2 linked regions of the Amorphoplanes digitatis genome follow. The protein of the gene in region 2 interacts with the protein of the main gene of each other region in a pairwise test. Links are inferred from orthologs where the notes say so. Each region holds a gene or a part of one and is shown on either strand. Other genes may lie near its edges.

What was found.
Region 1: the proteins of BJ971_RS30495 (region 2) and BJ971_RS03995 interact in binary tests that used the Escherichia coli proteins (3 or more experiments, as listed by UniProt). The link is inferred for Amorphoplanes digitatis from one-to-one orthologs.

What each region holds. Positions count from the first base shown.
Region 1 is NZ_JACHNH010000001.1:857,588-860,820, reverse strand. What follows is about bases 153-3,075. They hold BJ971_RS03995 (cysteine desulfurase family protein), read right to left. Parts: upstream 2,241-3,075; coding sequence 1,065-2,240; downstream 153-1,064. Other genes in these bases: BJ971_RS03990 (electron transfer flavoprotein subunit alpha/FixB family protein), read right to left, coding at 2,345-3,075; mnmA (tRNA 2-thiouridine(34) synthase MnmA), read right to left, coding at 153-1,022. Also shown: more of mnmA, read right to left, coding at 1-152; more of BJ971_RS03990, read right to left, coding at 3,076-3,233. UniProt on the Escherichia coli protein: Master enzyme that delivers sulfur to a number of partners involved in Fe-S cluster assembly, tRNA modification or cofactor biosynthesis. Catalyzes the removal of elemental sulfur from cysteine to produce alanine.
Region 2 is NZ_JACHNH010000001.1:6,977,622-6,980,912, reverse strand. The notes cover bases 64-3,044. They hold BJ971_RS30495 (sulfurtransferase TusA family protein), read right to left. Parts: upstream 1,670-3,044; coding sequence 1,457-1,669; downstream 64-1,456. Other genes in these bases: BJ971_RS30490 (cysteine desulfurase family protein), read right to left, coding at 1,666-2,811; BJ971_RS30500 (P-loop nucleotide/nucleoside kinase family protein), read left to right, coding at 969-1,481; BJ971_RS30505 (carbohydrate kinase family protein), read left to right, coding at 64-962. Outside these bases: more of BJ971_RS30505, read left to right, coding at 1-63; ctaC (aa3-type cytochrome oxidase subunit II), read left to right, coding at 3,050-3,291. UniProt on the Escherichia coli protein: Sulfur carrier protein involved in sulfur trafficking in the cell. Part of a sulfur-relay system required for 2-thiolation during synthesis of 2-thiouridine of the modified wobble base 5-methylaminomethyl-2-thiouridine (mnm(5)s(2)U) in tRNA.

The sequences.
Region 1 (3,233 bases), 6.1 Mb from region 2 along the record:
GGGTCCCGGCGGTAGGCGACGATGGCCTGGCCGGCCGCGACGCCCCGGGCCGGTTCGCGCAGCCGGGCCCGCAGGCCGTCCGGGCCGACGGTCACGACGGCCGGGACCACCTCGCCGTGCGCGCGCAGCTGCACGTCGCACTCGACGGGCGTCGGCTCGCCGTGCCAGATCGGCCGGGTGGCGGTCACCAGGTCGACCGCGAGGTCCTCGCGGGGGCCGACCGTGACCGTGTTGGTCTTCGGGGTGATCGACAGTACGTAGCGCGGGCGGCCATCGGGCGCGGGGACCCGCAGGTCCAGGCCCTTGCGCTGGCCGACGGTGTAGGAGTACGCGCCGGCGTGCCGGCCGAGGACGGCGCCCGTGCGGGAGTCGACGATGTCGCCCGGCGCCTCGCCCAGCCGCGCGGCCAGGAAGCCACGGGTGTCGCCGTCGGCGATGAAGCAGATGTCGTGCGAGTCGGGCTTGTCGGCGACGGCGAGGCCGCGCTCGGCGGCCTCCTCGCGGACCCGCGCCTTCGTCGAGTCGCCGAGCGGGAAGACCGCCCGGTCGAGCTGCTCGCGGGTCAGGACGGCCAGCACGTACGACTGGTCCTTGGCCATGTCGACGCTGCGCCGCAGCAGGCCGTCGGCGCCGAGCCGGGCGTGGTGGCCGGTGACGACCGCGTCGAAGCCCAGCGCGACGGCACGGTCCAGCACGGCCGCGAACTTGATCTTCTCGTTGCAGCGCAGGCAGGGGTTCGGGGTGCGGCCCGCCGCGTACTCGGCGACGAAGTCGTCGACGACGTTCTCGTGGAACTGGTCGGCCATGTCCCACACGTAGAACGGGATGCCGATGACGTCGGCGGCCCGCCGGGCGTCCCGGGAGTCCTCGAGCGTGCAGCAGCCCCGGGCACCGGTCCGATACGTCTGCGGATTCCGCGCCAGCGCCAGGTGCACGCCGGTGACGTCGTGGCCCGCGTCACGGGCGCGCGCGGCGGCGACGGCGGAGTCGACCCCACCGGACATGGCTGCTAGCACTCGCACGTGCCCAAGCCTATCCGCAACGCCGGGGTGGCCAGGAAAGGGTCAGCGTGGGGTCTTCCACGCCGTCGCGCGGCGGGCGCGCTCGACCGCGGCGGGCAGCGCCGCGAGCAGCGCGTCGACGTCGGCGGCCGTCGAGGTGTGGCCCAGGGTGAAGCGCAGCGACGAGCGGGCCCGGTCGTCGTCCGCGCCCATCGCCAGCAGCACGTGCGAGGGCTGCGCCACGCCCGCCGAGCACGCCGAACCCGTCGAGCACGAGATCCCCTGCGCGTCCAGGAGCAGCAGCAGCGCGTCGCCCTCGCACCCGGGGAAGGAGAAGTGCGCGTTGCCCGGCAGGCGGTCGGTCGCCGCGCCGTTGTAGACCACGTCCGGCACCGCCGCCCGCACCCGTTCCACCAGGTCGTCGCGGAGGGCGGCGACCCTGGCCGCGTACTCCTGCTGGGTCTTGACCGCGGTCTCGACCGCGACCGCGAAGGCCGCGACTCCGGGGGTGTCCAGGGTCCCGGAGCGCACGTCGCGCTCCTGGCCGCCGCCGTGCAGCTGCGGGGTCGCGACGACGTCGCGGCCGAGCAGCAGCGCGCCGACCCCGACCGGGCCGCCCAGCTTGTGGCCGGTGAGGGTCAGGGCCGAGGCGCCGCTGGCGGCGAAGTCGACCGGAATCTGGCCGACCGCCTGCACCGCGTCGGTGTGGAACGGGATGCCGGCACCGGCGGCGAGCCGGGCCAGCTCGGCCACCGGCTGGACCGTGCCCACCTCGTTGTTCGCCCACTGGGTGCTGATCACCGCGATCTCGTCGCCGTGCTCGGCGAGCAGTCCGGCCAGCGACTCCGGGTCGATCCGGCCGGCCTCGTCGACCGGCAGCAGGCTGACGTCGGCACCCTCGTGGTCGCCGAGCCAGTCGACCGCGTCGAGCACCGCGTGATGCTCGACCGCGGACGCGACCACCCGGTTGCGGCGCGGGTCGGCGGACCGCCGGGCCCAGTAGATGCCCTTGGTCACCAGATTGTCGCTCTCGGTGCCGCCGCTTGTGAAGATCACTTCCGAGGGGCGGGCGCCGAGCACCGCGGCGATGCGCTCGCGGGACTCCTCGACCAGCCGGCGGGCGCGCCGGCCGGCGGCGTGCAGGGACGACGGGTTGCCGACCTCGCGGGCGGCCTCGACATATGCGTCGAGCGCCTCGGCGAGCATCGGCGTGGTCGCCGCGTGATCCAGGTAAACCATCAACGTGAAGCTTATGCCTTGAGCCGTCAACAGAAACGGTCCGGATGGATGGAGCGCGAAACGGCCCGGCGGAAGTGTCCGCCGGGCCGCGTGGAAGGCGTCGCCTACCTGCGCTTACGGATCTCGTCGTCGGCCTGGGGCACGACCTTGAACAGGTCGCCGACCACGCCGAAGTCGGCCAGCTCGAAGATCGGGGCCTCGGGGTCCTTGTTGACCGCGACGATCGTCTTCGAGGTCTGCATGCCGGCCCGGTGCTGGATCGCGCCGGAGATGCCCAGGGCCACGTACAGCTGCGGCGAGACGGTCTTGCCGGTCTGGCCCACCTGGAACTGGTGCGGGTAGTAGCCCGAGTCGACCGCCGCGCGGGAGGCGCCGACGGCGCCGCCGAGCAGGTCGGCCATCTCCTCGACCAGCTTGAAGTTGTCGGCGTTGCCGACGCCGCGGCCGCCGGAGACGACGATCGACGCCTCGCTGAGCTCGGGGCGGGAGCCCTTCTGCTCGGCGACCCGCTCGACGACCCGGGTCAGCTTGTCCGCGTCGGTGGCGGTGACCTCGAGCACGGTGACGGCCGGGGTGGCCGGCGCCGGCTCGGGGGTGACCGAGTTCGGGCGGATGGTGATGATCGGCAGGCCCTTGGTGACCTTGGACTTGACGATCGTGGAGCCGGCGAAGACGACCTGGGTCGCGGTGCCGTCGGCGGCCACCTCGACCGCGTCGGTCAGCAGGCCGTTGTCGAGCTTGACGGCGAGCCGGCCCGCGATCTCCTTGCCCTCCTGGGTCGAGGCGAGCAGCACGGCGGCGGGCTGGACCTGCTTGACCAGCTCGGCGACGGCGGTGGCCTTCGACGCCACGAGGTAGTCGTCGATCTCCGGGCCCTCGCCCGAGTAGATCTTCTCGGCGCCGAACTCGCCGAGCTTGGCGGCGAACTGCTCGGTGGCGCCGGCGCCACCGAGTACTACCGCGGATACCGAGCCCAGCGTGCGGGCGATGGTC
Region 2 (3,291 bases):
CGATCGCCACAGACCACCTGATGCACTTCCCCGGCAGGTTCGCCGAACAGCTCATCGCCGATCAGCTGCACAAGGTCTCGCTCTCCTTCCTGGTCGACGACCTGGTCGTGCGGCGCGGCGGCGTGGCGTCGAACATCGCCTACGGGATGGGCAAGCTCGGCCTCAGCCCGATCCTGGTCGGGGCGGTCGGCGCGGACTTCGCCGACTACCGGTCCTGGCTCGAGCGCCACGGCGTCGACTGCGACTCTGTGCACGTCAGTGAGATCGCGCACACGGCACGCTTCGTCTGCACCACCGACGACGACCTCAACCAGATCGCGTCGTTCTACGCCGGCGCGATGAGCGAGGCCCGCAACATCGAGCTCGCGCCGGTCGCCGCGCGCGCCGGCGGGCTCGACCTGGTGCTGGTCAGCGCCAACGACCCGGCCGCCATGATCCGCCACTCGCAGGAGTGCCGGGCCCGCGGCTACTCGTTCGCCGCCGACCCGTCGCAGCAGCTCGCCCGCATGGACGGCAGCGACGTGATGACGCTGATCAGCGGCGCGGACTACCTGATGACGAACGACTACGAGCGCTCGCTGCTGGAGACCAAGGCCGGTCTGACCGGCGAGCAGGTCCTCGAGCAGGTCAAGATCCGGGTCACCACGCTGGGCAAGGACGGCGTCGAGATCACCGGCCGCGACATCGAGCGCATCCACGTGCCGGTCGCCCGCGACGTCATCCCCGAGGACCCGACCGGCGTCGGCGACGGCTTCCGGGCCGGCTTCTTCGCCGCCCTGGGCTGGGGCGTCGGCCTCGAGCGTGCCGCGCAGGTCGGTTCGCTGGTCGCGGCCCTGGTCCTCGAGACCGTCGGCCCGCAGGAATACGACGTGAAGCCGGACTTCTTCCTGAAGCGCCTCGCCGACTCCTACGGCGACGCGGCGGCCGCGGAGATCCAGCCGCACCTGCCGGCCGCGGTCTAGCCCCCGATGGTCCTCGCCGTCTTCGCCGGTCTGCCGGGAGTGGGAAAGAGCACACTCGCCCAGCAGGTGGGGGCGGTTCTGCCGGCCACGGTGCTCGCGGTCGACACCGTCGACTTCACGATGCAGGCCTACGACGTCACCGAGCCCCGTCCCGGCCATGCCGCGTACGGGGTGGTGGCGGCGCTGGCCGAGACCCAGCTCAGGATGGGTCACCACGTGATCATCGACGCGGTCAACCCGGTGAAGGCGGCCCGGCAGCTCTGGACCGAGCTCGCGGAGCACCTCGGCGTCCCGCTCCGGGTCGTCGAGGTGGTCTGCGGCGACGACGCCGAGCACCGCCGCCGGGTCGAGGCCCGCTACGCGGCCCGCGCACACGACGGCATCCCCGACTGGGTGCGGGTGCTGGAGCGCCAGTCCGAGTACGAGCCCTATCCCGGACCCCGGCTGGTCGTGGACACGTTCCTGGCCGACAAGCCGGTGGAACCGGTCGTCGACTACCTGACCCTGCGCACCTCGTAGGCGTCCGGCTCCGGGCTGCCCAGGTAGTCGTGGCCCTTCATCCGGCACCAGGCCGGGATGTCGTTGGCCGCCGCCGGGTCGTCCGCCAGCACCCGGATCACCGCGCCGACCTCGACGGACGGCATCCGCTTCGCGAGGTCGATGATCGGCAGCGGGCAGCGCCGGCCGCGGGAGTCCACCTCGATCACATCCCCGCCTCCTTCCGGATCCCGGCGACCACCCCGGGGAGCACCGCCAGGAAGCGGTCGACGTCGTCCTCGGTGGTGTCCCGGTGCAGCGACACCCGCACGTTGCCGTGGCTGAGCACGCCCATCGCCTCCAGCACGTGACTGGGCCGCAGCGTCGAGGCCGTGCACGACGAGCCCGAGGAGACCGCGAAGCCGTGCCGGTCCAGCGCGTGCAGCAGCGCCTCGCCGTCGACGTACAGACAGGAGAAGGTGACCAGGTGCGGCAGCCGATCGACGGGGTCGCCGACCACCTCCACATCGGGCACGGTCGCGGCGACGGTCGCCCTGATCTTCTCTACCAGCCCGGAAAGCCGCGCGGCCTGGTCGCGCGCCTCGGCCAGCACGGCCCGCAGGGACGCCGCGGCCGCGACGACGGCCGGCAGATCGAGCGCGCCGACCGGCCGCGGCCGGTGATGATCATCACCCGGGTACGGCGAGCGCCATCTCACACCCTTGCGCACCACGAGTACGCCGACGCCCGGCGGGCCGCCCCACTTGTGCGCGCTGGCCGTCAGCAGCGACCAGCCCGGCGGCACCGGGTGGCGCCCGATCGACTGTGCGGCGTCGACGTAGAGCGGTACCCCGGCGTCCGCGCAGGCCCGCGCCGCGTCCGCGACGGGCTGCGCGGTGCCGACCTCGTGACTGGCGCTGATCAGGGCGGCGAGCGCCACCCCGGGCACCGCGACCGCGGCGCGCCAGGCGTCCAGGTCGATCCGCCCGAGGATGTCGACGCCGACCGGCACGGCCTCGCCCAGCGCCGCGGCGTGCAGCACCGCGGAGTGCTCGACGGCCGAATGCACGAGCGTGCGGCCCGCCCGCGCGCGTCCCGCGAGCCCGCCCAGCACCGCGGCGTGTGCCGCGGCGGTGCCGGAGGAGAGGAACGTGAGCTCGTCCGGGCGTACGCCGAGGCACTCGGCGACGGTGGCCTGCGCCGCCTCCCGCAGCTGTTGGGCACGCCGGCCCGCGGCGTAGAGCCGGTCGGGGTCGGCCCAGCCGTCCTCGAGGGCGGCGAGCAGAGCCTGCCTGGCCACGGGGTGCAGGGGTGCCGCGGTCGCCGCGTCGAGGTAGGTAGGCGCACCGGCATGAACAGCCCTGAATTCCATCTTCAGGACGGTATCGTCCACATGATCAGTGGTTGCGCGGGTACCTCGATGATCGGACCCCCGGTAAACGGGTGGCCGGGCCAGGTCGAGTAGTGTGCGACCGTCGGTGACACCTTGCCGCCGGTGTCCGGATTTCGCACCGGGCGGTGCTCTAGGGAGGCAGGAGCAGGTGGTCTCAAGGAGTTCGGTCGCACGGCCGCGCGTCGTACGGCTAGCCGGGCTCGGTGTCGGTGGTGCCATGCTGCTGGCCCTGCTGTCGGGCTGTTCGTTGACCGGGATCGGAAGCGCTTTCGACGGCTTCGGATGGCCGCAGGGCGGCATCACCCCGCAGGCGCACAGGATGTATGACCTGTGGATCGCCTCGGTGATCGCGGCGCTGGTCGTCGGGTTCTTCGTCTGGGGCCTGATCTTCTGGTGCATCGTGCGGTACCGCAAGCGCGGCGACACCCTGCCCGTGCAGACCCGGTTCAACATGCCGTT